Regions from separate parts of the Metabacillus sp. Hm71 genome, predicted to be linked through region 2. Evidence: riboswitches for the same ligand, from Rfam matches in the RefSeq annotation. Region 2 holds a riboswitch; each other region holds the start of a gene.

Evidence for each region. Region 2 has a riboswitch for S-adenosylmethionine ahead of ACSVDH_RS02400 (sugar ABC transporter substrate-binding protein). Riboswitches for the same ligand answer to the same signal wherever they lie in the genome.
Region 1: linked by a shared signal. The riboswitch ahead of mtnK (S-methyl-5-thioribose kinase) and the one ahead of ACSVDH_RS02400 (sugar ABC transporter substrate-binding protein) in region 2 are both predicted to bind S-adenosylmethionine.
Region 3: linked by a shared signal. The riboswitch ahead of ACSVDH_RS11120 (phosphoadenylyl-sulfate reductase) and the one ahead of ACSVDH_RS02400 (sugar ABC transporter substrate-binding protein) in region 2 are both predicted to bind S-adenosylmethionine.

The regions. Positions count from the first base shown of each region.
Region 1 is NZ_CM200278.1:2,102,695-2,112,918, forward strand. Features, by position in the region: gene ACSVDH_RS09890 (B12-binding domain-containing radical SAM protein) at 1-1,368, opposite strand, end outside; gene ACSVDH_RS09895 (acyltransferase family protein) at 1,575-2,600, opposite strand; gene ACSVDH_RS09900 (PAS domain S-box protein) at 2,936-5,128, shown strand; gene mtnA (S-methyl-5-thioribose-1-phosphate isomerase) at 5,435-6,487, opposite strand; gene mtnK (S-methyl-5-thioribose kinase) at 6,512-7,705, opposite strand; SAM riboswitch class I at 7,804-7,962, opposite strand; gene ACSVDH_RS09915 (carbon-nitrogen family hydrolase) at 8,101-8,889, opposite strand; gene ACSVDH_RS09920 (pyridoxal phosphate-dependent aminotransferase) at 8,992-10,167, shown strand.
Region 2 is NZ_CM200278.1:456,166-466,389, reverse strand. Features, by position in the region: gene ACSVDH_RS02415 (basic amino acid ABC transporter substrate-binding protein) at 1-134, opposite strand, end outside; gene ACSVDH_RS02410 (ABC transporter permease) at 596-1,597, opposite strand; gene ACSVDH_RS02405 (sugar ABC transporter ATP-binding protein) at 1,600-3,105, opposite strand; gene ACSVDH_RS02400 (sugar ABC transporter substrate-binding protein) at 3,210-4,331, opposite strand; SAM riboswitch class I at 4,472-4,580, opposite strand; gene ACSVDH_RS02395 (glutamine--tRNA ligase/YqeY domain fusion protein) at 4,936-6,615, shown strand; gene ACSVDH_RS02390 (sensor histidine kinase) at 7,024-8,823, opposite strand; gene ACSVDH_RS02385 (BMP family ABC transporter substrate-binding protein) at 8,842-9,849, opposite strand; gene ACSVDH_RS02380 (alpha/beta hydrolase) at 10,056-10,224, opposite strand, start outside.
Region 3 is NZ_CM200278.1:2,350,879-2,361,102, forward strand. Features, by position in the region: gene carB (carbamoyl-phosphate synthase large subunit) at 1-2,196, shown strand, start outside; gene ACSVDH_RS11095 (dihydroorotate dehydrogenase electron transfer subunit) at 2,193-2,972, shown strand; gene ACSVDH_RS11100 (dihydroorotate dehydrogenase) at 2,975-3,883, shown strand; gene pyrF (orotidine-5'-phosphate decarboxylase) at 3,880-4,590, shown strand; gene pyrE (orotate phosphoribosyltransferase) at 4,595-5,227, shown strand; gene ACSVDH_RS11115 (thioredoxin family protein) at 5,397-5,972, shown strand; SAM riboswitch class I at 6,280-6,387, shown strand; gene ACSVDH_RS11120 (phosphoadenylyl-sulfate reductase) at 6,626-7,330, shown strand; gene cysP (sulfate permease) at 7,344-8,411, shown strand; gene sat (sulfate adenylyltransferase) at 8,453-9,592, shown strand; gene cysC (adenylyl-sulfate kinase) at 9,606-10,217, shown strand.

The DNA of each region.
Region 1 (10,224 bases), 1.6 Mb from region 2:
CAAATCCTCTAATTGGTGACCAATTCTTGACCAGCCGCTTTCATCCCAGTAGGTTCCAAATTGCTGAAAGAAGTCAAAAGGTGTTGCAAAAACGTGTGATACTAAATATTCGATCGTTTCATCCATACGATGATCATTCCAATACTTTTCTAAAACATCCTCAACTTGTTTAATTTTAATAATATCTTCAAATGTAAGAACATTGTTCTTTAAAATTTCATATGGTGAATGATCCATATAGACATAACCATGGTCAGCGGCGCGAAGACGTAATCCTGTTCCTCTTAACATTTTTAGGAAACCAAGCTGAAGTTCTTCAGGCCGCAGTTCAAACACATCATTAAACGTCTTTTTAAACGAATGATAATCCTCTTCAGGCAGTCCGGCAATCAAATCTAAATGCTGGTCGATTTTTTTGCCTTCCTTAACCATGGTGACGGTTCTTGTAAGCTTTTTAAAATTTTGCTTTCTCATGACAAGTTCATTCGTTGCATCGTTTGTAGACTGAACACCAATTTCAAAACGGAACAATCCTTTTGGAGCATTGTCATTTAGAAATTGAATAACTTCAGGGCGCATAATATCTGCAGTAATTTCAAATTGAAACACAGTTCCCGGTTTATGCTCATCAATAAGGAATTGAAACATTTCCATTGCATAGCTGCGGCTGATATTGAAAGTACGGTCAACAAACTTAATCGTTTTTGCGCCATGCTCCATTAGAAAACGAATATCATCTTTGATCTTTTCGCGGTCAAAATACCTAACACCAACTTCAATTGATGATAAACAAAACTGACAGCTAAATGGGCAGCCGCGACTAGTTTCAATATATGTGACCCTCTTTGAAAGATGGGGCAGATCCTCTTCAAAACGAAAAGGGGATGGCAATTCCTTTAAGTCGACTTTATTTCGTTGAGGTTTTATGTGAATGCTGCCGTTTTCGCGATAAGCAATTCCATTCACATTGGCAAAATTTTGTTCATTGTGAAGCTCGTCCAATAATTGTTTAAACGACTGTTCTCCTTCACCAATAATAATAAAATCAACCTCTGGAATTCTTTCCATCCATTCTTTTGTGTCATATGTGACCTCAGGTCCGCCAAGAACTATTAATAAAGAAGGATTAATTTTCTTCATCATTTTAATGACTTTAATCGTTTCTTCAATATTCCAAATATAGCAGCTGAACCCTAATAATTCAGGTCCTTTCCGATACAGATCTGTCACGATATTCATGGAGGGGTCCTTAATTGTATATTCTGCAAGCTCAATGTCATATTCTGGGGCCGCATATGCTTTTAAATAACGGATTGATAAGCTTGTATGGATATATTTTGCATTTAATGTTGATAAAACGGTTTTCATTGGGATTAACACCACTTCTAACATTTATTTTTAAGATTTTCATATTTATCATGCGATCAAAATCTTATTGTATCATAATCAAGAGAAAAAACGAACTTCTGATAATGGAGGAGTATCCATAGTATGGAAATATATACAGGAATCATACCAATCTATATAAACAAAATTAACATAAAAAAGAAGAGCAAGGCAGTGCTTTGCTCTTCCTAATTAGATTTTGAATTCATGGCTGTAAAGTTCTTTATATAATAATTAAAGGTAGACGCTCGCAATTCGATAATTGGCTGTGTTATAGCTTTCACGATTTTTGTTGAAAGAGTGGATGTTAAAAGAATCGATAAAATAATCAGCAAGGTAATGCTTTGGAAATCTTTCATCCAATCTAATAATTCACTATTTCTCATATATTGTACGATGAAGCCGTGAAGCAAATAGACGTAAAAGGTTCTTGTGCCCCATTCTGTAAAAAATGCATGTGTTTTTGGAATTAGTGATAAAAAGCTCAACGAAGTAATCAACGTTAAACTATAAAAGCCCAGGCGAATTATCGCACTAAATACGGATGGATCACCAAAGTGAGAATATGACTTTGATCCGAACAGCCATTCATAATCAAAATCAAGATAAAAGTAAGAGATAAATGTCACAATTAATAAAAAGCTTGAAAGTCCTCTTACAGGTGCCTTCGTTATGAAGGTAAAGTGTTCACGTTTTAAATAAAAGCCTATTAAAAACAGAGGGAAGAAGACAAATGTTCTTGATAAGCTTAAATAATTACTAATGAACTCAATATATCCAACAGCTAAGCCGATCGAAAATGCCAGGAATAGTGCCCAACTTGCAGGAAGTTTTGTAACCGCAAATAAAAGAACATTCCAGAAAAATAAACTGATTAAGAACCATAAAGACCAATGAGGATCCAATGGATCAAGAACAAGGGCATCTTTTTTTTCAATGAAATAATAATACACTGAATAAATCCCTTGAAAGATCAGATATGGAAGAATTAATTTCTTCGTTATTTTCTCAATGTAACCCTTTTTTCTAAATCCCTTTGCAAAATAGCCGGAGATTAAGATAAATGCCGGCATATGAAAGGTATAAACGAATTTATATATATTCATAAGCATTTGGCTGTCATCAATAAAGGATCGAATGATATGTCCAAAGACAACTAAAATAATCAAAAAGAACTTAGCGTTATCAAAGTAACTATCACGATTTTTCATAATTTCACCTTTTCTTTAGAGATTGGAATAAAAGTGGAAGCGCCTTGACCACAAAAGCAATCCACTAAGCCATCCTTCTCTTTATTCCCAAGTAGTTCTTTATTAAACTATCATTCGTAAAATGAAATATATTTTATTAGGGGTGTAACGAAAGTGTAATCCGAATGTAAGATTGGTTATAAAATCAATGGATTCTCTCATACACCAACATCTATCATAATTATTTTCGAAAAAAAAGCAAACATTTTTTTTTGCATTTTGACGGAATGTGAAGGACTATGATAGTCCTTGTAGAATACTTGAATAGTGAAGATTGAGGTAATTAGGGGTGAAAAGATTTGAAGCAGACGATGGAGGAAAACGAAATCGTTACGATGAGGGAAAAAGTGGCAAAGCTAACGGCTGAAAATGAAATGCTTAAAGCGAAGCTTCTTCAACATGAAAGTATTTTAGAAGGTGCACTTGATGCTGTTGCCATTTTTGATGAACACTTGAAATTTATTGATGTAAACACTTCAGCCTGTCATTTGTTTCAGTTAGAGAAAAACGAGTTATGTAAACGAAAACTAGATGACTTTCTTTCACTCATTCCCAAAAAAGAAATGAAACAGCTGATAGATGAATTATATAATGACCATACACTTGGGAAGGAGCTTGTTGTAAAACTAGATAATGGACAAGTAAAGTTTATAGAAATTTCCATACGGAAGCATGCAATTAACGGATATGACCTAGCTATGCTTAAGGATGTTTCATTTAAAAAAATGCTTGAACGGGAAAGGACAATAAATGAGCAGCTATTTAAAGATTTGTTTCACCGGGCGGTAGATGGGATTGTCATTTTTGATCAGAATGGAGCATTTATTGATGCAAACGGATCATTTTGTACAAGCTTTGAAATTTGCAAAGCTCAATTAAGTTCATATGTACTTAATGATTTTATTGATACACAAGATAACAATAAATTAGAAAAGTTATGGAAACTTTTGAAGGAAAATGGCAGTGCAAAAGGTGAGCTGCCGGTTGTGTTGAAAAATGGAGATAAGAAAATTTTTGAATTCACAACTACTTCAAATATTATCAATGGTTTTTATATGGCGATAATGCGTGATATTACGGAAAAGCGTTCAATGGAAATGAAGCTTTATAAAAGTGAAGAACGCTTTAGGGAGATTTTTGAAAATGCCATTGATGCTATTATGATTTGGCGGAAGGATGGGCAAATACTTAGAGTAAATCAGGCCGCAAGCAGAACGTTTGAATTGCCGGAAGAGGAGCTGGTCACCAGGAATATTCTTGACTTTATTGATCAATCCTCATTAACTTTTGCAAGAGTAAAAAAAGAATACTTTCAGACTGGAGCAATTAGGGAGGAATTGCTTTTTCATATGCCTAATGGGCAAAATAAGGAGTTGGAGTTCACCTCAAAAATGGATATTTCTGAAGGGCACCACTTAACGATTTTTCGAAATGTCAGTGAACGAAAACGAATGGTGAAGGTACTTAGAGAAAGTGAACAGAAATTCCGCAAAATTTTTGATGGGGCAATGGACGGAATTGTCTTATTTAATAATGACTTTGAAATTATTGAAGCAAATCCTACAGCGATGCGAATACTTAATTTAACATCTGAAGGTTTGATCACCTTTAATTTATATGATTTGTTATTTTCCAACACGAAAAAAGGCGGAGTTATTAAGAAGGATTCGAATGAGTGGGAAGAGACACTGCAGGAAATTACGTATAGATTCGAAAATGGAGAGGAAAAAATACTCGAATTTACCTTAAAAAACAATATTAATGAAAATATGAATTTGGCAGTATTTCGGGATGTAACGGAAAAAAGGGAGTTAGAAGAGCAGCTTAGAAAATCGGATACTTTAAATGTTGTTGGAGAGCTTGCTGCAGGAATTGCTCATGAAATAAGAAACCCAATGACGGCATTAAAAGGGTTTATCCAGCTTCTAGAAGGAAGTGTAAAAGATGACTTTTCAATGTATTTTAATGTGATAACATCTGAATTAAGCCGCATCGAATCAATCATTACAGAATTTTTAATTTTAGCAAGACCACAAGCAATAAAATATCTAAAAAAAGATATTGGCATTATTATGAAGGAAACGATTGATCTGCTGAATGCACAAGCCATTCTTGTTAATGTACAGATGAAGTTGAACGTAGATCCTGACTTGCCATTAATTTATTGTGAGCCAAATCAATTAAAACAGGTTTTTATCAATATTTTAAAGAATGCAATCGAGGTAATGCCTAAGGGCGGACAAATTGATGCTACAATAAAAAGGAAAGATAAAGATCATCTATTAGTATCGATAAAAGATAGAGGATCAGGTATTTCGGAAGATAAAATAAAAAGACTTGGACAACCGTTTTATACAACAAAGGAACGCGGTACTGGCTTAGGGCTGATGGTCAGCTATAAAATTATTGAGGAGCATCGCGGAACAGTAGATGTTGAGAGTGAAGAAGGGAAAGGTACAACTTTTCATATTACACTTCCTATCAACCAATAGCCAACGAAGGAAGGTAAGCCTTAAAAAGATTCAACTTGTCACAATTATGACCCGACAACATATTATTTGAGTAAGAGAAAAAAGTTGCATTCGGTAAAGAAAGGGGCAAGTTCTATGTGGCTATATAAACGTCCAAAAAAGGTGTATTTCTATGCTTCCTTATTTTCCAAGCTTCAAATCATTTCAGAGACTGAGAAAAACCAATTACTTGAAAAGTGGAAGCAATAGGGAAAAGTAAGAGAAACGAGAATCAAGATATGAATCGAAATAACCTTAGCCCTGATAGCGGACTAAGGTTTTATTTGTTTACCTATTGAATAGTTGTGTAATTTCTTCTTGATAATTATCTGATATAATGCCTTTCTCCGTAATAATTCCCGCGATTAAGTTGTTAGGAGTGACATCAAAAGCGGGATTAAATACCTTTACGCCTTCAGGTGCGATTTGAACTCCGTTAAGCTCTGTTACCTCTTTAGGATTTCGTTCCTCAATAGGAATTTGCTCACCATTAGCAATAGAAGGGTCAAATGTTGACAAAGGTGCAGCTACGTAAAAAGGGATGTTAAATGCATTCGCTAATAAAGCTAAATTAAAGGTTCCAATTTTATTTGCTGTGTCACCGTTTGCTGCGATGCGATCAGCACCAACGATGATAGCAGAGATATTTTTCGATTTAATCGTGTGAGCCGCCATATTATCAGTTATTAACGTTACATCTACGCCAGCCTGCATTAGCTCCCATGTGGTTAAGCGTGAACCTTGAAGAACCGGGCGTGTTTCACAGGCAAAAACTTTTAGCTCTTTGTTTTGCTCTTTTGCTAAATAAAAAGGGGCAAGAGCTGTTCCGTATTTTGCTGTAGCAATAGAGCCGGCGTTACAGATGGTCATAATTCGATCACCATCATTAAAAACAGATAGTGCATGCTCACCAATTAAACGGCAAACCTTTTCATCTTCAATTTGGATTTGAATGGCCTCTTGGACAATCCGTGTTTTTCCTTCGTTAATTGATTTGACATCCGCAATGCATGCCACCAATCGGTCCAATGCCCAAAACAAGTTGACAGCAGTAGGTCTTGAGCTTGCTAAATAGTCCCGTTTTTTCTTAATCGTAAGTTTAAATTCCTCAATTGTCTCTGATGAATCCTGCAGGGCTGCTAATGCCAGACCAAATGCGGCTGTGATTCCGATTGCAGGAGCACCTCTTACTTTTAAAGTTTGAATAGCATCCCATACTTCTTCAACCGTTGTTAGATCAAGGTATTCTGTAACATGAGGGATGTTTTGTTGGTTTAATAGAGAAATAGATTCATCCTTCCAAATAACAGAACGAGGAATCGAAAAGTCATTTAATGCCATTTGTAATACTCCTTCATAAACTGATTATTGTTTGACGGTTTCTTTGACAAAATCAATAAATTGCTCAGGTCTTTTTATTGTTTTTTGATTTTTTATCAGTTCGCTTCCGAGTGTTAGAGCAAATTGTTTTGTAGCAATTTTTCTATCATATGGCTGAATGGTATCCAGGTCTGCCACATGAGCAAGGCCGATTGTACGGCGAATGATTTCGCAGCCTGCAAAACCAACCGACTCTTCGAAAATTTCTGATAATACATATTCTAAATAGCCATCAACCTTCGTATAGATTTCAAGGCCATCCTTTTTCCAAGCTGTTGTAAATTCTTCAACGAAAACATTCCACGTTGTAATGAGATGATTGAGGAGCACATCCTGTTTTTCGCTATGCCGTGAGATTGCATTCAATAGAAAATTACCAAAAACTTGACCGACGTCAAAACCGATAGGTCCAAAGTATGCAAATTCAGGATCAATCACTTTTGTTTCTTTTTCGTCAGCAAAAATACTGCCTGTGTGTAAATCGCCATGTAAAAGGGCTTCAGCTTTTGTTAAGAATTTTTGTTTCAGCTTTGCTACCTCTAACTTAAGCGCCTCATCCTGCCAAATCTGTTCAACATCCTTCTGAAGTTCGGGTTCATACTCATTTGTGTCATGGTCAAAAAATGGATCTGTAAAGACAAGGTCTTCAGTAATTTTACAAAGATCGGGATTAATGAATTGTTTAACCAATGATTTTTTTACATGCTGATCTGCCCCATAGTCTGATGTGTAAAACAATGTCTTTGCTAAAAATTCCCCAATATGCTTTGAAAGAAGCGGCAAATCCTTGCCTTCTATTAACGCAGCTCGGGAAATTTGCAGATGTGACAAGTCTTCCATGATCGTAATGGCAAGCTTCTCATCAGAGTAAAAAACCTTTGGAACATATTGTGGAACAAATTCACCTTGCTTTAAGAGAGCATAGGTTTCAATACGAGCCCGGTCCAATGTTAATGGCCAGCTTTCACCGACAACCTTTGCATATGGCAGAGCTTGTTTGATAATAATGCTTTCGTTTGTATCGATGTTTTTTACCTTGAAAACGAGATTTAAGTTTCCATCACCGATCTCATTGCAGGTTAGGTTGCTTTTTTCATCAAATAATTGAAGACGCTTTGCTAGGGCAATAGCCCCGTTTTCTGTTAATGGTTCATAGCCGGATGATTTTACAGCACACATAATAAATACCCCCAAATAAGTTTGATTGTTGGAGGCTTTTCTCTAAAATAAGAAAAGCCTCTTTCGTATGAAAGAGGCTTGAAGACTTCGCTTCGCACCTCTCATCTGTCAGAAAGATATTCTTTCTGATGGAATTAGCACCGTGCCCTACTGGATAAACTCCAAGGTGAATGTATATCACCCCATTTTGCAATGGTAGTATGGTCGGTTGCTGCGGCTTCATTGGGCCAAGTCCCTCTGCCAACTCTTGATAAGAGATCAATCTTGTTAAACATTATGAAGTTAATGTTTTAAAGTTTGTTATTTTTAGAACATTTAACATTTTAAGAAAAATAGAACGTTTGATTAGCATCTTACCAATGATTTATTAAATTTGTCAACACTATTTTCAATAATCAATGATAAAATTCAGGTAATCTGTCATCAAAGACAGGGATTTTGCTTCTAACGGTTTTAACCATTTCAGCATCGATCGCTGCAGAGATGGAACCGGCTTTCTCGTCAGCTTCTGCAATCACTGTTCCCCATGGATCAATAATCATAGAATGACCGGCGAATTCATTATTTGGATCAGAGCCGGCGCGATTACAGGCTACAACATAGCACTGATTTTCAATTGCACGGCTTAATAGCAGTGTTCTCCAGTGATGGAGTCGCAGCAGCGGCCATTCTGCTACGACAAATAATACTTCTGCACCTCTTGTTGTATGGGCGCGAATCCATTCGGGAAAACGAATATCATAGCAGATTACACCAGCACAATGTATGTCAGCAATGTTAAACAAACCTTTTTCAGTTCCCGCTGTTAAGTAATGATGTTCATCCATTAATTTAAATAAATGGAGCTTACTATATTCGTTAACCAATTCCCCTTGATGATCGAATATGTACATCGTGTTTGTTATTTGATCTTCCACCTTTTTGGCTACAGAACCTCCAACGATGTTAACTCGATATTTTTTCGCAAGTTCACTAATGAATTTTCTCGTTTGTTCGCCGTTTTCATCGGCAATTTCATCTAAACGCGTTAAATCATATCCCGTCGTCCAAAGCTCAGGAAGAACAATAATGGATGGTTTTTCTTTTTCAATAATCGATGCCACTTTTTCTTCTACTTGTCGATAATTAAAAGATGGATCACCAAATTTAATATCTAATTGTATGCAAGTTATGATAGGTTTCATTTAAATCACACCTTCATTTTAAAAATTTTACTTTACAAGTTGATTCTAACAATATATGATTTGTGACTAGAATTTCAAGAATTTTTTGAGTAGGTGTTAAAAATGAAAAACTATGAACAATCACATCTATTAAAGTCATTGCCAAAGCAATTTTTTGCTAGCCTAGTTGCAAAGGTTAACAAAATAGTTGAACAAGGACATGATGTGATCAATTTAGGTCAAGGAAATCCCGATCAACCCACACCAGATCATATTGTTAAAGCGATGCAAAAAGCGGTTGAAAATTCGGCTTACCATAAATATTCGCCTTTCCGGGGGCAGTTGTTCCTAAAAGAGGCGGTTGCAGCCTTTTATAAACGGGAATATGGAGTGGAAATCGAGCCGGAAACAGAGGTGGCAATTCTCTTCGGGGGAAAGGCAGGTCTTGTTGAGGTTCCGCAATGTTTATTAAATCCTGGTGATATTGTACTTGTACCAGACCCGGGCTATCCTGATTATTGGTCAGGTGTTGAGCTTGCGAGAGCAAAAATGGAAATGATGCCGCTCATTAGTGAAAATCAATTTTTACCTGATTATCATAGCTTGTCGAAGGAAGCGGTGAAACAAGCAAAACTGATGTTTTTAAATTATCCAAACAATCCAACCGGGGCTACTGCTACAAAGGAATTTTTCGAAGAGACAGTAAAATTTGCGGGAGAGAATGATATTTGTGTTGTTCATGATTTTGCATATGGAGCTATAGGATTTGACGGTAAGCAGCCAATGAGCTTTTTACAAACAAAAGGAGCAAAAGAGGTTGGAATTGAAATCTATACTTTTTCAAAATCCTTTAATATGGCAGGGTGGCGGATTGCGTTTGCTGTCGGAAATCCTTCTGTTATCGAGGCGCTCAATCTTTTACAGGATCATCTGTATGTCAGTGTTTTTAGTGCGATCCAGGAGGCTGCTGCACATGCTTTATTAAGCTCTCAATCATGTGTTGAAGAGTTAAATGTTCTTTATGAATCACGAAGAAATGTTTTTATAAAGGCGTTGGCAGAAATTGGTTGGGATGTAACGGCTCCAGCCGGTTCTTTCTTTGCTTGGCTGCGAGTGCCAAGTCAGTTTGAATCATCAGAGGCTTTCGCTGATTATTTATTAGAGAGGGCGCATGTTGTTGTTGCGCCCGGGATCGGTTTTGGTGAACATGGTGAAGGCTATGTAAGGATTGGTCTTTTAACTTCTGAAGAAAGACTGGCGGAAGCTGCTGAGCGAATAAAAGCTTTAAACCTGTTTTAAAAAATCATTATTGACAGTTGGAAAATGTTCTGTCATAATCCTTAGTAATTTCACAAA
Region 2 (10,224 bases):
ACAACTCTAAGTTTTTCTTTCTTTTCTCCCCCATCACTTGATTCCCCGCCAGAAGTCTCCTGGCTTGTTCCACAAGCAGATAAAACCATCATAATGGCAAGTGCCATTATAAAAGACAACATCCCTTTTTTCATCTTTAAATCCCCCTTATTTTTGTATAATAAGATAATTCAGAAAACTTAAGCTATTATGTACTTTTTTTCCTCATAGATATAAGATATGCCTGTATGAAGTATATCAGTATATGTATTTAAATACAATACTATGTATAAAAAACTTTTATTAGAATAGAATTTATTTTCAATTTATTTATTGATGGAGGCTATTTTTCCTTATATTTTATGATTTTGCAAAAAACTGTCAATTGATTTGTAAGGTTCTATAACAAGAAATACCTTTTTAAATCTCTTATCCTAACTTATAAAATTCGTTATTTTTATGCACTTCTGTTTTGTATATTACCTCTTATAGAACAAAATGCGGTACATCCAGTGCTTCGAAGCTCATATCTTCTTTTCCCTAATTAAACCATTCCTAAACAAATGAATGAGGCTTTCTCAAAAGGCACAGTAGCCCTTTTGAGAAAGCCTCATTCTTATTTTTGTTTATAGTAAGTAAGCGCAAGTGCAAATGCTAGGACCGTACCTTTTACAATATCCATTGCATAGTAAGGGACGGACATCATCACAAGCCCATTTTGAAGGATTCCAATTAATACAGCACCTATAAATGTACCAAAAGCATTTGGCTTACCTGCTCCAAGCACTGAAAATCCAATGAATGCCGCGGCAACAGCGTCCATTAAATATGGCGCACCAGCATTAATTTCTGCTGTCATTACCCGGGAAGCTAATACGATGCCTCCGATTGATGCAAACAATGCAGATAATAAATAAGCCGTTACTTTATATTTATTAACAGGAATCCCTGAAAGCCTCGCAGCTTCAATATTCCCGCCAATGACATACATATATCGTCCATGCTTCGTAAAGGTTAGAAAAATGTGAACAACAACCACCACAATGACCATAATGATGATAATCCATGGCACCTGACCGATTTTTTCAAAAGAAGGGCTGATCAGTCCTGTTGAAAATGTTCCATCAGGCATGACCATATTTTGTGAAATGGCAGCCCCTCTTGTGTAGGTGAGAGCAATTCCTTGTACGATAAACATCGTTGCTAACGTGAGCAGCATATCCGGAACTTTTAATTTTACAATAATAAAAGAGTTTAAAACACCTACAAGCAAGGAGGCCACGATTGCCGAAAGGATCGCTACAAATGTGTTTTGAGAGAACCAGACAAACATTGAGATCACAATGGCATTTGACAACGATGCTACAGATCCAACTGAAAGGTCAAATCCATTGACTGATAACGAAATCGTAATGCCAATCGCGATAATCGTTACAATTGAAATCGAGCGTAAAATATTAATCAAATTATTGCCTTGGATAAACGTTGGATTTGATAAAGCAAAGACAATGATAAGAATAAAAATCGTTAAGATCGTTCCATACCTATATAAAAATTGAAAGAGATCAAAAGTCCCTTTTGACGGAATAGTTGCTTGTACAGGATTTGATTGCTTCATCCCTAGTTGCCTCCTGTTGAATAAATTAATAATTCTTCTTCGTTCGTTACATCCGTTTCCACTTCCTTAACAACCTGACCATCATATAAAACATAAACTCGATTTGTAATTCCGATAATTTCTGCAAGCTCGGAGGATGCATAAATGATTGCCTTTCCTCTTCGTGCCAAACCACAGATTAATTCAAAGATATCTTTTTTCGCGCCAACGTCAACTCCCTTTGTCGGCTCGTCAAAGATATAAACATCAGCATCAGCAATTAGCCATTTGCCGATGGCAATTTTTTGTTGATTTCCCCCCGAAAGATTTTGAACAATCGCTTCCTCTGAAGGTGTTTTTACCCCAAGATGATTAATCAGCTCTAACGCCTTCTGTTTCTCTGCTTTTCGGTTTAAAAAACTAAGCGCCTTAGTAAACGCACCTAAACTAGCTGACGTTAAGTTCGTGGTGACAGATTCCTTTACAAGAATCCCTTCTTTTCTTCTTTCCTCAGGCACTAATGCAATCCCTTGCTTTACAGCTTGATAAGGATTTGTTAGCGATAGCACCTTTCCATCAAGCTTTACGACACCTGACTTTATTTTTGCATCTCCAAATAACGCCTTACATAGTTCTGTTTTTCCAGCACCAACTAATCCAGCAATCCCGACAATCTCACCCTTGCGGACAGATAAGGAGATATCCCTTAACTTACCGGTATCACTAAGTGCATTGACCTCAAATAGCACATCTCCAACCTGAGCAGATTTTTTTGGAAATTGCTCTTGAAGCTCTCTGCCTAACATCAGCTCTACTACTTTATTTGGGGTAAGATGGGCAACAAGCTCACGTGAAACAAGCTTCCCGTTCCTCATAATCGTCATTTCATCACAGATTTCAAAAATTTCCGGGAGACGATGGGAAATAAAAATAATCCCGACATTTTTATCTTTTAGCTCCCGAACAATGCGAAATAGTTCTTTTGTTTCTGAATGGCTAAGTGGTGCTGTTGGTTCATCTAATATAAGAAACTTGCAATCTGTTGAAACCGTCCTGGAAATTAGCACCATTTGTTTCTCAGCCAATGTGAGTTCACTCACTAATTTTTTCGTAGATACACGAATGTTTAAGCTGTTTAAAATCGTTTCTGCTTGTTTATGCATGTCTGCCCATTTTATCAATTGCTTTTTCCCCATATCATTAACCGTTTTTGTCAGCATAATGTTTTCCCCTACTGTCAAGTAAGGGATAAGGGCAGTATCAACCTCTTGGTGGACAATTTGAATCCCATTCTCCTGAGCATCCTTTGGCGTTCTAATGGACGTCTTTTCACCATCAATGAAGATGTTCCCGGTGTAATGGTCATATGCGCCTGATAAAACCTTCATCAACGTTGATTTCCCGGCTCCATTTGCTCCGATTAAGGCATGGGTTGTACCAGTTTTCATGATGAAGTCTACAGAATCCAAAGCCTTCACACCTGGAAATTCAATAGAGATATCCTTCATTTCTAAGATTGATTGCTTCAAGTTGCTTTCCTCCTTCCTTTCATAACTAAAAAAGAGGCAGACCCCCAAACATATAGTGAGAACCTAATCTGTTTGTTTTGGGGGCAGACCCTTTGATATACGTTTTATTTTTTATAATATTCCTTTAATGTTTTCATCCACTCTTCTTCAAATGCTGTTGATTGTCCCCAGCCTTCTATTGTCTTTGCAAGATTCACCATATTTACTGGTTCACTTGCTTTTAATAATGCTTCTTGTGAAATGAGTGAAGCCTCAAGATTATAGGTTTGCGGCGTTTCCTCTCCAGCTAGCTTTTTGGCTAGTAATCTCATGTCTACTGCCCCGATTAGCTTTGGATCAACGGCTGCCGTGTATTTCCAAGTGCTGCTTTTATCTTGGATTTCTTGAAGGTCTGCATTAGAAACATCAATTCCATAGATTTTGATTTCATCTCTGCCAGCTTCTTTAATTGCACGGGCTGCACCAATCGCAAATGCGTCCCATGTAGCAAAAATCGCATCGATTTCACCCTTTGGATGCTTATTTAGCATTGCCGCTACAGCATTTTGTGTTTGCACCGAAGTATCAGCTGCAGCTACGCCAAAGCGTTCAATTTCTTTAATACCAGGATTGTTCTTTAATGTTTCTTGATAAACTTGATTACGTCTTACCATTGGCGGGAAGCCATCAACCCAAAGGTATACAATATTCGCTTCTCCATTTGTATCTTTTATTAGCTGCTCCAGTGCTAATGTAGCAAGTGCTTCGTCATCTTGTGAAGTTAAGGTTACACCTTCGATTTGTGATAATTCTTCGTTAGAGTCGAAAGTAACAACGCTTTTTCCAGCATCAACAAGCTTTTGCACAGCTTTAACTGTTGCCGCATCATCTCCGTGGGAAATAATAAATCCATCATAATCCTCTTCAAGCCCTTGTGCGATTGCATCGTGGAATTTTGCTGTATCGCCATTTGCTGTAAATACATCAACTTGGAAGCCTAATGCTTCTCCTTCCTCCTTTGCACCAGCTAAAAATTGAGCTGTATGATCATCCCCGCCGATTTTACGGATGACCTTAATTTTCGCTCCTTCACCGTTCGCAAAGCGCTCTGGGACATTTTCCAGCGATACATCCGGATTCCCTTTTGCAGGTTCAGCTGTTTCAGCACCATTTGAAGAACAGCCTGTTACAAATAATGCAATGACAAGAATGAAAATAAATGCAGAGTTAAATCGTCTGTTTTTCATGTTTGTAAACTCTCCTTTTCCTTTGTGTGATCATTTTTTCCCTTTTTTACTCTAGAACTCAAGCGGATTGAGTCCTTTAAAACGCAAAAAACCTCTCAAAGATAGAGAGGTTTCGCCACACGTATATATAGGAGTCTCCTCTCTTATCTTTCAAAACCCATTTAGGTTTTGCAGGAATTAGCACCAATTCTATAAAAGAACGGTTGCCGGGCATCATCGGGCCAGTCCCTCTGCCACTCTTGATAAGAGATTTACTATGCAATTAAGTAAAATTAAGAATATAATTACTTTAATCGGCTATAGAGGTCTTGTCAACTATTTTTTGACTATTTGTACAAATCAATAAAATAATTGCGCTCACACATTTTCCTTTATCCGGTTTTTTCATCGGCTTTTCCATAACAGACAGGAGCAATAAAATAACTCCTATGATCAAGCAAATATTTTCTTTTTATTTTTATCATCTTGTATACAGATGAACGAATCATGTAAATATATATACTATTATTATAAAATTGATTTCGTAAATTAACCTTTTGCGTATGAATTGGTATAATGGAAGGCAGAACTTATTTTTACATATAAAAGAAAGGTTTGATCTGATTTGGAACACAATTCCTCAAACTTTATTAAAAGCATCATTAAAGAGGATCTAGAAACAGGAAAACGTGATTCTGTCTATACTCGTTTCCCTCCAGAGCCTAACGGATACTTACACATTGGCCATGCAAAGTCAATCGTCATTAATTTTGGTTTAGCGGATGAATTTAATGGAAAAACCAACTTGCGCTTTGATGATACAAACCCGTTAAAGGAAGATACCGAATACGTTGAAGCGATCAAGAAAGATGTCGAATGGCTCGGCTACCAATGGGATGGTTTGTTTTTTGCCTCTGATTACTTTGAAGAAATGTACAACCGTGCTGTTCTCCTAATAAAAAAGGGAAAAGCATATGTTGATGATTTAACAGCTGATGAAATTAGACAATATCGCGGTACACTTACCGAGCCCGGAAAAGAAAGCCCCTATCGGAATCGTTCAGTCGATGAAAACTTAGCTTTATTTGAAAAAATGCGCAAAGGTGAATTCGCCAATGGTGAGAAAGTGCTTCGTGCAAAAATTGATATGTCATCACCTAATATAAATTTACGTGATCCTGTTATTTACCGGATCTCCCATGCAACACATCATAACACAGGCGATGCTTGGTGTATTTACCCGATGTATGCCTTTGCCCATCCTCTAGAGGATGCCATTGAAGGAATTACCCACTCCTTATGTACAACAGAATTTGAGGATCAACGCCCCCTTTATAACTGGGTTATTGAAGAATGTGAAATGGAAAATAAACCGCAGCAAATCGAATTTGGCCGTTTAGGCATTAAAAATACTGTTATGAGTAAACGTAAGCTGAAGCAGCTTGTTGATGAAAACTTCGTTGATGGCTGGGATGATCCTCGAATGCCAACCATTTCAGGTTTAAGAAGAAAAGGGTACACACCTGAAGCCATCCGTGAATTTGTCAAGGAAACAGGTGTATCTAAAGGCTCTGCACTCGTTGATGAGGCAATGCTTGAACACTTCGTCAGAGAAGATTTAAAGCTAAAAGCCCCGCGTACAATGGGAATCTTAAAGCCTTTGAAAGTTGTCATTACGAATTATCCTGAAGGTCAAGTTGAGATGCTTGACGCAGAAATTAACCCTGAGGTTCCTGAAATGGGGATGAGACAAATTCCGTTTTCTCGTGAAATTTACATTGAGCAGGAAGACTTTATGGAGGATCCTCCAAAAAAATATTTCCGTCTCTTCCCTGGAAATGAAGTGCGTTTAAAACATGCCTACTTCATCAAATGTGAGGATGTTATTAAAGATGAGGCTGGAAATGTCATTGAAATCCATTGTACTTATGATCCAGAAACGAAGAGCGGAACGGGTTTTACTGGACGTAAAGTAAAGGGCACATTGCATTGGGTTGATGCAAAGCATGCACTTCCAGCAGAATTCCGCTTATATGAACCACTTATTCTTGATAATAGTGAAAACGAAGAAGACGAAACAGACGTTGATCACAATGAGGAAAAAACCTTCCTCGATTACGTGAACAAAAACTCATTAGAAGTTTTACAAGGCTTCATTGAGCCTAATATGAAAGATTGTAAAGAACATGATAAATTCCAATTTTTCCGTCACGGATACTTCAATGTTGACCCTAAGCATTCTACTGAAGAGAAAAAGGTTTTTAACAGAATTGTATCTTTAAAAAGTTCGTTTAAGTTAAAATAAGTTAAGAAAAGCGCAAGGCGCCCGCCTATCGGCGACAAGCATAAGGCGAATAGGAATAGAAGGTGTTCTTTACCTTCAATTCCTATTTGACTTATGACCTCGAGCCGATGGCGCCTGGAGCTAGACACTAAAACTAAGTACAAAATTTTATACTTTCTTAAACTTGCACAAAGGACGTGTGAATTGTCACACGTCCTTTTATTGTTTATCAAGGCAAATAGTAGACTTTTTATTTTTTGGGCATTATACTGTCACGGAATTTCCTCTTTTTAGCTTTATGAAGGACTTTTCTACTGCTTTCATATTGAGTTTCGTCCTTCATCAGCTTTGTGAAGGACAATTCAACTGTTTTCCTATGGAGTTTTGTCCTTCAGACTTGCTCTCTACCCCAAAAGGATTCTGCTTTTTTTACTTTTTTGTTATTAATGGCAAACTAATCAGAAAGGTAGTGCCGTCATCTGATGAATCATACAATGTAATACACCCATCATGATTTTCCACAATGCGCTTGACGATCATAAGCCCTAATCCAGTACCATTTTCCTTTGAACTAGAGAAAGGCTCGAATAGAGAATCTATTATGGAAGAAGGAATGCCTGAGCCTGAATCCTTTATAAAGACTTGATAGTCCTTTTCCGTTACATGTGATGAAATCGAGATAACACCCTTCCCGCCCATCGCTTCAATGCTGTTGCGGATCATATTATGGAAAACCTGTTTGATTTGCTTGGCATCTACTTGCAATGGTATATGATCCAATTCAATGTTAAATTGAATTTCCTCAGATGATTGAATAATCAGCGGCAGGAATTCACCTAAAATATCTTCTAGATAAGTTTCCCTTTTAATTGGTGCCCCCGGCTTCGATAGTAGCAGCATTTCCTCAATAATAACGTTAATGCGCTCAATTTCCTTCATAATGAGCGACAAATGATACTTGCTTTTTTCCTGTTCTGAAAAGGATTGATTCATTAATGTTAAAAAGCCATGGACAACAGCAAGCGGATTACGAATTTCATGTGCGGCACCTGCTGCCATTTCTCCTACAGCTGCCAACTTTTCAGATTGGTGAATTCGTTTTTCCAGCTTGTCTGTTTCTGTAATGTCAACAAAATTAATGATCCGGCCAATCACCATATGGTTTTGATTTAATAATTCTGTTTGCGACACTAATAAAAAACAATCACCTTCAGATGTAGTAAAAGGTACTTTGGTATGCTTATAATTTTTCTTTGATGACAATATGCTCCAAAACAGCTCATTTTCTTGATCTCGATGATCAGAAGCAAGCTGTTTTACCTGTTGTTCATTTGTATGTAACAGACTGACTGCTGCTGTGTTCAACGATATTTCCGAAGTTTGGTCGTTGATTGTAATGATCCCTACAGGCAAAGAGTTTAAAATTTGCTCACGATACATTTTGTCATTCAATATCGTATTAAATGAATCTTGCAGCCTGGTTGACATTTGGTTAATCGAATGGGTTAAATGCTGCAATTCAAGCTGATGAGGGGAATCGAGTGTTAATCCATATTTCCCGTTAGCAATCAGGTCTACTTTATCGATCATTGTTTCGATTGGTTTCGTTAAACTGGCACTAATTCGATATGAGGCAATAATAGATAAAGCAATCGCCCCAGTGGTTACTAATATTAGCAGCCATAATGAACCCTTTATAATATCGGTAAAGGAATTAGAATGGCCATTTAATTGCGAAAAGGACTCTTCCTGTGCTGCTTTTACATCCTGCTTTAACTGATTAAGCTGCGGGAGATAATGTGTAGTGATATACTCCTCGGCAGCCTTTTTATCATTATAATTGAGAAGACCTTGAACATTGTTGATCATCATGAAATCCAATAGATCTATACTTTTCTTTAAAGGAGCAAGGGATTTAGGAATTGAATCCTCATTGTCTTCAGAATGGTCAAATGAAGCATATGCCTGATATTCCTCGATCATTTCACAGCACATATCGTTTTTAATCGCACTCTCTACAATGTATTCTTTTACATCCAGCTCCTTCTCCAGTTGAGAAAGCCACATAAGCTCAGGGATGTTTCGTTCCTTGATTTTATTGCTAATCTGTGTAATGTCTTCTATCGATTGGACTAAGACTAGCGAAAAACCGCTTAATACAACGGTTAGTAAAAGGAGAATTGTGAGAATCTTCGTTCGAAAAGACATATTTCTACTTAATTTCTTCATCACAATTCCTTTCCTCCCCTAAGGAAACGTCAATTCCCCTTGTTCATACTTCTTCATCTCATTTTTCATAAATTGAATCTCTTTTTCCGTAAACATTGGTCCAAATGGAGCTAAACTGTAGACTCCATGACTTGCATTTAATATAACTTTACCAGAATTCAAACCCTTTTCGCTAAAAAAATCATTCATAATTGCAACATATGTTTGTGAAACATCATTCATCACACTTGTTAAAACGTGTTCCTTCCCCATATAAGATTGATCATCAAGATAACCGATTACATATACATCCTCTTTTTTTGCCAAATCAATCACATCGCGATTATAGGAATTGCCTTTGCTATAAATAACATCAACACCTTCAGAAAGTAACTCCTTCATAAGCTGAATAGCCTTTTTGCCATTATCTCTGCTTCCTACAACCTTCGTATAAATACTGGCTTCTGGTTTATAATAGGCCAAGCCTGCTTCAAATTCAGGATACTCATCACCAGATTCAGTTGGGTTAAGAACACCGATCTTATTTGTCTTCGTTTTAAGCGCTGCAGCTAACCCGGCAAAATATTCAATTTCACCTTGATCAAACGTATACACCGTTTGGTTAGGATGTTTTGCTGTCCCATGAATGGTCACAAATCGCACATCCGGATTAATGAGGGCAGCTTTTGTAAAGACATCTGAAAACTCCCGACCATGGCCAATAATCAGTTTTGATCCATCTTGAATAGCTGTATTAACCGTTTGTACCATTAATTTATCCGTATTAATTTCACTATAAAGTGTAACATCTACTGGAAACTGCTCTTCTATTTTAAGCTGACCTTTATAGGCAAGGCTTCCCCAGCTTTGATCAGCTACTACGTCTGAGGTAATAATCGTCACCTTTGTTTTTTCTAATGTTCCGCTAGAGCTAGTCTCGGCTTCTAGCATAATCCCTTTCGTTTTCAACACAATTGTTCCTACTAGAGCAATAGCAACAATCAGCGTGATAAACCCTATTATTCTAAGTTGTTTCGATTGCTGCAACTTTTTTCTCCCCTTATCATAGTACCTTTCTCCTTAAACATTATAACGAACATAACTTTATCAATCTACAAATATCTAAAAATATCTACACAATTCGACAAAATCTTCATAATTGAAACATTCTAATCAAAACAAAAGGCTCTGATCCTCCAAAATAAGAGATCATCTCTTTATTTGGATTGATCAGAGCTTTCAAGTCAACAGTCTTATTTTTCTAAATAGTGTTTTGTTAACCAGTCCCTCAGTTCATCCTTTAATAGATTGTGAATTGGAGCAGTTGCTTCTTTTTTATATTGCTTCAATAAATTAAGAACCGTTTTTTCTCTTTTAAATTCTTTCAGCATATGGTCCATGTTTTTAATGACGACTGTCTTC
Region 3 (10,224 bases), 1.9 Mb from region 2:
GGCAAAACATATGCTTGCTTTGAGCCTGCACTAGATTACATTGTGTCAAAAATCCCGCGCTGGCCGTTTGATAAATTCGAATCAGCTAATCGTCACCTAGGTACGCAAATGAAAGCAACTGGTGAAGTCATGGCGATCGGCCGCACTCTTGAAGAATCATTACTAAAAGCGGTTCGTTCACTTGAGTCAGATGTGGACTATCTGAATTTAAATGATGCAGAGAGCATAACGGATGAATTAATTGAAAAGAGAATTCGCAAAGCTGGCGATGAGCGTTTATTCTATATAGCTGAAGCGTTTAGAAGAGGAGTAACAAAAGAACAAATTCATGAGTGGAGCAAAATTGACTTGTTCTTCTTGATGAAAATTGAAAAAATCATTTCTTTTGAAAAGAATATCAAGGAAAATCCTTACGAGTTAACAACATTACAAAAAGCAAAAGAAATGGGATTTGCCGATTCCGTTATTGCTAACTTATGGAACACGAATGATCGTGAAGTGTATGAGCTTCGCAAACAAGCAAATATCATCCCAGTGTACAAAATGGTTGATACTTGTGCTGCAGAATTTGAATCTGCAACACCTTACTTCTATGGAACGTTTGAAGACGAAAATGAATCCATTGTATCAGATAGAGAAAGTGTTGTTGTATTAGGGTCAGGTCCAATCCGAATTGGACAAGGGGTTGAATTTGATTATGCAACTGTTCATTCAGTATGGGCAATAAAAGAAGCAGGTTATGAAGCGATTATCGTGAACAACAATCCTGAAACAGTTTCAACAGATTTCAGTATTTCAGACAAGCTTTATTTCGAACCTTTAACAATCGAAGATGTTATGCACATCATTGATTTAGAAAAGCCAAAAGGTGTTGTCGTACAATTTGGCGGTCAAACGGCGATTAACCTTGCAAGTGACTTAGAGGCTAGAGGGGTTAAAATTCTTGGAACAACTTTAGAAGATCTTGACCGTGCAGAAGATCGCGATAAATTTGAACAAACACTTGAATCATTGGAGATTCCGCAGCCGCTTGGGAAAACAGCTACATCTGTGGAACAGGCTGTAAAAATTGCTGGGAAAATTGGCTATCCAGTCTTAGTTCGCCCATCATACGTACTGGGCGGCCGTGCAATGGAGATTGTTTATCAAGAGGCAGAATTGCTGCATTACATGCATAATGCGGTAAAAATCAACCCGCAGCATCCAGTATTAATCGATAAATATTTAACAGGTAAGGAAATTGAGGTTGATGCCATTTCCGATGGTGAAACGGTTCTAATCCCTGGAATCATGGAGCATATTGAGCGAGCCGGCGTACATTCTGGTGACTCAATTGCAGTTTATCCGCCACAATCGTTAACTGAGGAAATTAAGAATAAGATTATCGACTATACAATAAAACTTGCTAAAGGTTTAAACATTGTAGGGCTTTTAAACATTCAATTCGTTTTATCTAAAGGTGAAGTGTATGTACTTGAGGTAAACCCTCGTTCAAGCCGTACCGTTCCATTCCTTAGCAAAATTACCGGTGTGCCAATGGCGAACCTTGCAACAAAAGTAATCCTTGGTGCAAAGCTGAACAGCTTAGGATATGAAACAGGTCTACATCCTGAAAGTGAAGGTGTATATGTAAAGGCTCCTGTCTTTTCATTCGCAAAGCTTCGCAATGTCGACATTACGTTAGGACCAGAAATGAAATCAACCGGTGAAGTAATGGGGAAAGATATTACCTTAGAAAAAGCACTTTACAAAGCACTAGTCGCATCAGGAATTCAAATTAAAAATCATGGTTCAGTCCTTCTGACAATCGCTGATAAAGATAAAGAGGAAGGGTTAGAAATCGCAAAGAGATTCCATCAAATTGGCTATCAAATTCTTGCAACAAGCGGAACAGCAGACTATTTAACATCATTTAATATTCCAGCTAAAGTTGTAAACAAAATTGGAACAGATGAACCAAATCTACTTGATGTAATTCGTAAAGGTGAAGCGCAATTTGTGATTAATACACTGACAAAAGGCAAACAACCAGCTAGAGACGGCTTTAAAATCCGCCGTGAATCAGTTGAAAATGGCATCCCATGCTTAACATCACTCGATACGGCTGTTGCGATTTTACGTGTCCTTGAATCTATGACATTCTCTACTGATACAATGCCAAAGATTAAAAAACAGCTTGAGGTGAGCTTAACGTGATTAAACAAGAGCTGATGGTCGTGACAAAGCATGAGAAAATTGCCGAACAAATTTTTCAGCTGACCCTTCAAGGTGAGCTTGTAGCAGAAATGGGTAATCCTGGTCAATTCGTTCACCTCAAAGTAACGGAAGGATCTACACCACTTTTAAGAAGACCGATCAGCATTTCTGAAATCAATAAAGAACAACAAACATTTACAATGATTTACAGAGCAGAAGGAGCTGGTACACAGCTCCTTTCAAAAAAGAAACCTGATGACATTGTTGATGTATTAGGTCCATTAGGCAATGGTTTTCCAATAGATGTCATAGACAGCGGACAAGCAGCGCTATTAGTTGGCGGAGGCATTGGTGTTCCTCCTTTACTTGAATTATCAAGGCAATTTGTTGCAAAAGGGGTTTCTGTTAAGCATGTATTAGGCTTTCAAACAAAAGCTGCAGTTTTTCTTGAAAAAGAATTTTCAGAACTTGGACAAACAATCATCTCAACTGATGATGGCTCATATGGCTATCAAGGATTTGTAACAGATGCAATTAAAGACTATGGCGTACAATTTGATACGATGTTTACTTGCGGACCAACGCCAATGCTTAAAGCACTTGAAAGATTTTATGGACATAAACCATTATTTTTATCACTGGAAGAAAGAATGGGGTGCGGCATTGGTGCTTGTTTCGCATGCGTATGTCACACTGGTGATGATCCAACTGGTACAAGCTATAAAAAAGTATGTAGTGATGGTCCTGTGTTTAAGGCCGGAGAGGTGGTTTTATAATCATGTTGCAAGTTAGCTTACCTGGTTTAAACCTTAAGAATCCAATCATGCCAGCATCCGGCTGCTTCGGCTTTGGAAGAGAATATAGCAAGCTTTATGATTTAAGCCAACTGGGGTCTATTATGATTAAAGCAAGCACTCAGGAACCGCGCTTTGGGAATCCGACACCTCGTGTTGCGGAAACAGAAGCAGGTATGTTAAACGCCATCGGACTTCAAAATCCCGGGGTAGAAAAAGTGGTTTCGGAAGAGCTTGTATGGCTTGAGCAATTTGATTTGCCGATTATTGCAAATGTTGCTGGGTCACAAATTGATGACTATGTATACGTTGCTGAAAAAATCAGCCAGTCAAAAAATGTTCATGCTCTTGAATTAAATATTTCTTGCCCGAATGTTAAAACAGGGGGGATAGCGTTCGGTACAATTCCGGAGGTTGCTGCTGAGTTAACGAGAGCCGTAAAAGCTGTTTCAGCTGTTCCTGTCTATGTTAAGCTTTCACCTAATGTGGCAAACATCGTTGATATGGCAAAAGCCATTGAACAGGCCGGTGCTGACGGTTTAACAATGATCAATACGCTGATCGGAATGAGAATAGATATAAAAACAGGTAGACCTGTTATTGCTAATAAAACAGGGGGCTTGTCAGGGCCAGCGATTAAGCCGGTTGCGATTAGAATGGTTTATGAAGTAAGTCAAGCTGTCAACATTCCAATTATCGGAATGGGCGGTGTTCAAACTGTAGATGATGTCATTGAATTTTTATATGCTGGTGCAAGCGCGGTTGCTGTTGGAACGGCTAATTTTGTTAACCCGTTTGTATGCCCGGAAATCATCAATCAGCTCCCTAACAGATTAAAAGAGCTAGGCTTTGAGCATGTGACAGAATGTATCGGAAGGAGCTGGAAATCATGAACTTAAGACCGCTAATAATTGCCCTTGATTTCAAGGACCGTTCAGAAGTCGAGGAGTTTTTGAATCATTTTCATGATGAAAAGCTATTTGTAAAAGTAGGCATGGAGCTATTCTATCAGGAAGGTCCCCAGATCATCTCCTATTTAAAGCAACGCGGACATTATATTTTCTTGGATTTAAAGCTGCATGATATACCAAATACAGTAAAACAGGCAATGCAAGGCTTGGCAAAACTTGATGTTGACCTTGTTAATGTCCATGCCGCAGGCGGAAAAAAGATGATGGAAGCGGCAATTGCAGGGTTGGATGCTGGAACACCAGCAGGGAAACAGCGTCCTGCATGTATTGCCGTAACACAACTAACAAGTACATCACAAGAGATGGTCGATAAAGAATTGTTAATAAATGAAAACATAGAGAATATTGTACTTCATTATGCAAAAATGGCAAAAGAAAGCGGACTAGATGGTGTTGTTTGCTCAACACATGAGGTCGAAATACTTAATGAAAAACTTGGCAGATCCTTCATGACAGTAACACCTGGAATTCGTATGAAAGAGGATTCTGCAGATGATCAAACAAGAATCGCAACTCCAGATCTTGCGCGTCGATTAGGTTCTACTGCCATCGTTGTTGGAAGAAGTATAACAAAGCAGCCTAATCCATATGAAGCTTATTTGAACGTTAAAAAATTATGGGAGGAATAGGATAATGAAACAAACAATTGCAAAACAATTATTAGAAATCAAGGCGGTCTTTCTCCAGCCAAACGATCCATTTACATGGTCAAGCGGAATGAAATCGCCTATTTACTGTGATAACCGTCTCACACTATCCTTTCCTGAAATTCGTAAACAAATAGCTGAAGGACTTACAGGATTAATTAACGAGCATTTTTCCGAGGTAGAAGTGATTGCAGGAACGGCTACTGCAGGCATTCCACATGCAGCATGGGTGAGCGATCTATTAAATCTGCCTATGTGTTATGTGCGTAGCAAGGCAAAGGGACATGGTAAAGGTAACCAAATAGAAGGACAAGTAAAGGAAAATCAAAAAGTTGTGGTTGTAGAGGATCTAATTTCAACTGGGGGAAGTGCAATTACTGCAGTTGAAGCGCTGCGTGCTGCCGGCTGTGAAGTACTTGGCATTGTATCCATCTTTACTTATGGTCTCTCTGTTGGTTCAGAACGCCTAGCTGAGGCAAATGTCGAAGCAAAGTCATTATGTGACTATGAAACACTAATTGAAGTGGCTGTTAAAGAAGGCTATGTTGGTGAACAAGACCTTAACAAGCTAAAAATGTGGAGAGAAAATCCTGCTTCAGAAGCTTGGTTACAAAATTAAATAGTTAAGCTGTGTTATTGGTAAGAGACTGTCTCTAAAGGCTAGAATACCCTTTAGTTGACTAGTCTCTTTTTTTGCAAAGTAATAACAAGCTTATTGCTGGCTTCTATAATCGAAATTTGATAGCTTTATTTTTAAGAAATAAATAATAACTAATGGGGTGGAAAAAGTGAGCATAAATTTACATGACTGGTTTTCAAAGGGGATTACTTTTGAACGATATTCGAATCAGATGACAATTAATAAAGAAGAAATGCTTTCTATCTATGATCGTTTTACGTTAAATGAAGACGATCTTGCTTTTTTAGAAAAGCTACAAGGAAAACAACTTAAAGTGATTGCCTTGACTGAGGATTGGTGCGGAGATGCACTTGTTAATAATCCAATCCTTATGAAAATAGCAGAAGCTTCAAATATGGAAGTACGTTTTTTACTAAGGGATCAAAATCTAGAGTTGATGGACCAATATTTAACAAATGGAACATCCAGAGCGATCCCTATCTATATATTTATTGATCAAAACGGTGAGGAAAAAGCAGTTTGGGGACCAAGAGCTCAAAAAATTCAAAAGTTGGTAGATCAAGAAAGAGGAGCATTGCCAGAAAATGATGCACCGGATTTTAAAGAAAAACAAATGGAGATGTATAGCAAATTCAGAAACGCTTATTTAAATGATGAGTCAATATGGGAGACAATCTCATACAGCATCATAACCCAACTTAAAGGAAAGGATCTCCATCATTAATATTTTAAAGAAGCAGGGTAGTTTATCAAACCCTGCTTCTTTTGGTTGGAGATAACTTTTTGAAGAACATTAAATATTCTCAGATTGGTTAAGATTCAGGCAAAAAATAGTAATGAACAAAGTACGCTTTTTTGTTTTTTGTATATATATAACCTATACTTTCATGAGTAAACAAGAGAAGTTAAATTTGTCTAAATTGTTAAGGAATTTGAGGGAATGATAAAAAAATATGAATTAATTAATCCGATGGAAAAAGTCGGGTTGACTTTTGCAAGAATTGTGTTAAAATTTTGAATCAATAGCATAGTTCTTATCAAGAGTGGTGAAGGGATCTGGCCCTGTGAAGCCCGGCAACCTGCTGTAAGAGCAAGGTGCTAATTCCAGCCAAATCTATACGAATTTGGGAGGATAAGTGTAGATCGTCCTTAAAAGTCTTCTGCTCGGGAGGCTTTTTAAAAACTAGATTTATATAGTAAGGAGAGTTCAAAGGAAAATAGCCGATGATTGGCAATACTTAATGATTGTCATAATAAAAATTTCGTGTATAATTCATACTATATTGGTTGGTCTTCGAATTTAATTCCGACTATTAATGTGTGAATAAAGGGTTTTGAAACTGAAGTATTTTAGTTACAAAGAAAGAGGTGAATAATATGCTAACTTATGAGAATTGGGTTGAAGTAAGCAACGAGAATTTTGAAGTTGACGACACCTATAAAGGTGCACTAAATGTTTTAAATTGGGCATATGACCACTATGGAGAAGAAATTATTTATGCTTGCAGTTTTGGTATTGAAGGAATTGTTTTAATCGATTTAATTTCTAAAGTAAAACCGGATGCGAAAATTGTTTTTTTAGACACAGATGTTCATTTTAAGGAAACATATGAGCTAATTGATAAGGTAAAGGAAAAGTATCCCCTGCTTAATATTGAATTAAAAAAGCCAAAGCTTACATTAGAAGAACAAGCTCAAGAATTTGGTGATAAGCTTTGGGAAACAGATCCGAATAAATGCTGCAATATCCGTAAAATTATCCCTTTAAATGAGACATTACAAGGAGCAACAGCATGGATTTCTGGTCTTAGACGTGAACAATCAGAAACAAGAAAACATGTTAATTTTATTAACAAGGATGAACGCTTCCATTCAGTAAAGGTTTGCCCGCTTATTCATTGGACGTGGAAGGATGTATGGAGATACGTTCATAAAAACGATTTAATCTATAATCCATTACATGACAGGGGATATCCAAGCATCGGTTGTTTTCATTGCACAAAGCCTGCTTTTGATGAAAATGATTTAAGATCTGGCAGATGGACTGGGCAAATGAAAACAGAATGCGGCCTCCATCAGTAGGGGGTTATAAACGATGTTAGAGATCATTGCTATCGTTATCAGCCTCTTTTTTGCAATGAACATTGGTGCAAGCGGTGCTGCTGCATCAATGGGAATTGCATATGGTTCTGGTGCGATTTTACGTCCAAGGAACGCGCTGATCCTATGTGGGATAGGTGTTATCTTGGGTGCTGTTATTGGCGGGGGAGAGGTTGTTAAAACGATAAGTTCAGGAATTATACCAACATCACTTATCACAATAAAAATTGTTGTCATCATTCTTTTTTCCGCTACCTTTTCACTGTTTTTAGCTAATATATTAGGAATCCCACTTTCTACTAGTGAGGTCACAGTTGGGGCAGTTGTTGGTGTAGGTATTGCTTATCGAGTATTATTTGTCAACAATCTGCTATGGATTGTCTTATTTTGGGTCATTATTCCAATCATTGCGTTTTTAATTGCATATATCTTTATTAAGGTGTTACATTATTTTCATTTAGAGGCTAAATATTCGTTTCAAGGGAAGATTATTACGTATCTTCTAATCATGGCAGGTTTCTTTGAAGCTTTTTCAGCTGGTATGAATAATGTAGCGAATGCAGTTGGACCATTAGTCAGTGCACAAATTCTTTCTGTTTCAAAGGGGACATTGATTGGCGGCATATTCGTTGCGCTAGGTGCACTTATTTTAGGAAAAAGAGTGCTTGAAACAAATGGAAAGAAAATTACGAGCTTTACAAAAATTGAGGGGATATTAATTTCTGGAACTGGCGCCACATTGGTAATTATTGCTTCAATTTTTGGCATGCCTGTCCCGCTAACTCAGATTACAACCTCCTCGATTTTAGGAATAGGCATCGCAAAATCGGGTACAAATGTGTTTCAGCAAAAAATTGTGAAAAACATGTTAATGGTATGGTTGATTTCGCCACTTATATCACTAACAATGTCATATTTCCTAGTGAAGTTATTTATTGAAAGTGATTTATATACAATCTTTGTGTTAGGCAGTCTCTTGCTTGCAACAATTGGTGCATTAAGCTTAATGAAAGCAAGCAAACAAGAACGTCGTACAGTGCATGAAGAAGGTGGAGGGATTTAATCCCTATAAAAGTTTCAATTATAGAATTGGAGGACATGAAAATGAGCTTACTTCCACACGGAGGAACATTAATTCAAAAACAATCTTTAGGAGCAGATGTATCGCACATCAAGAAGGAAATTGAACTTGATGCGACTTCTTTAAGTGACTTAGAGTTAATCGCGATAGGTGCATACAGCCCAATTGAAGGCTTTTTAACGCAAGAGGATTATGAATCTGTTGTTGAAAACATGAAACTAAAAAATGGGTGTGTATGGAGTATTCCAATTACGTTACCAGTTTCTGAAGAAAAAGCTGAGTCGCTTGAAATCGGTGAAGAAGTACGCCTTGTAGCAGGTAATGTAACATATGGCACAATTAATATTGCAGACATTTATACTCCTGATAAACAAAAAGAGGCTATCAATGTTTATCGTACAGATGAACTGGCTCACCCAGGTGTGAGAAAAATGTTTGAACGCGGCAATGTATATGTTGGTGGCGAAATTACGCTTGTTAAGCGTCCAGAAAAGAAATTTGCGGAATTTTATTTTGATCCAAATGAAACAAGAGCAATGTTTGCGGAATTAAACTGGAAAACAATCGTTGGTTTCCAAACTCGTAATCCGGTACACCGTGCACATGAATACATCCAAAAAACGGCTTTAGAAACAGTTGATGGACTATTCCTAAATCCATTAGTTGGGGAAACAAAATCGGATGATATTCCAGCACATATCCGTATGGAAAGCTATCAAGTATTATTGAAAAACTATTATCCGCAAGACCGTGTTCGCTTAGCAGTTTTTCCTGCTGCAATGCGCTATGCTGGACCTCGTGAAGCCATTTTCCACGCAATGGTTCGCAAAAACTATGGCTGCACACATTTCATTGTTGGAAGAGACCATGCTGGTGTTGGTGATTATTATGGTACGTACGATGCACAAAAAATATTCTCTAATTTTACAGCTGATGAATTAGGGATTACACCTTTATTCTTTGAGCACAGCTTCTATTGCACGAAATGTGAGGCAATGGCATCTTCAAAAACATGTCCGCATGGTAAAGAAGATCGCGTGATTTTATCAGGTACAAAAGTTCGTGAGATGCTTCGCAACGGGGAACTTCCTCCAAGCACATTTAGCCGTAAAGAAGTTGTTGAAGTGTTAATTAAAGGTATGAAAGAAACTGTAAATTCATAGGAGGTCACCTAGGATGGCATCGAAAAACGTCGTGTGGCATGATGCATCTGTCACAAAAGAAGAAAGAAGAAAGAAAAATAATTATCAAAGCTATGTACTATGGTTTACAGGTCTTTCAGGATCAGGGAAATCAACATTAGCTAACGCACTTGCAAGACATTTATTTAATGAAAACATTCAAACCTATGTTCTTGATGGGGATAATATCAGACATGGGTTAAATAAAGATTTGGGCTTTACAGATGAGGATCGTAAAGAAAACATTCGCCGTATTGGTGAAGTGTCAAAGTTATTTGTTGATAGCGGTCAGATCGTATTAACTGCCTTTATTTCTCCGTTCCGCGAGGATAGACAACAAGTTAGAGACATTCTTGATGAAAATGAATTTTTTGAAGTGTATGTGAAATGCTCATTAGATGAATGTGAAATTCGTGATCCGAAAGGTTTATATAAAAAAGCTAGAAACAATGAAATTAAACACTTCACAGGTATTGATTCACCATATGAGGAACCTGAAAATCCTGCTATTATTGTAGATACAGAAAAACAGACTGTTGAGGAATCTGTTAAACAAATTGTAGATTTTCTTTTTGAAAAGAGATTAATTAACCAAAACCTTTCCTAATATGGGC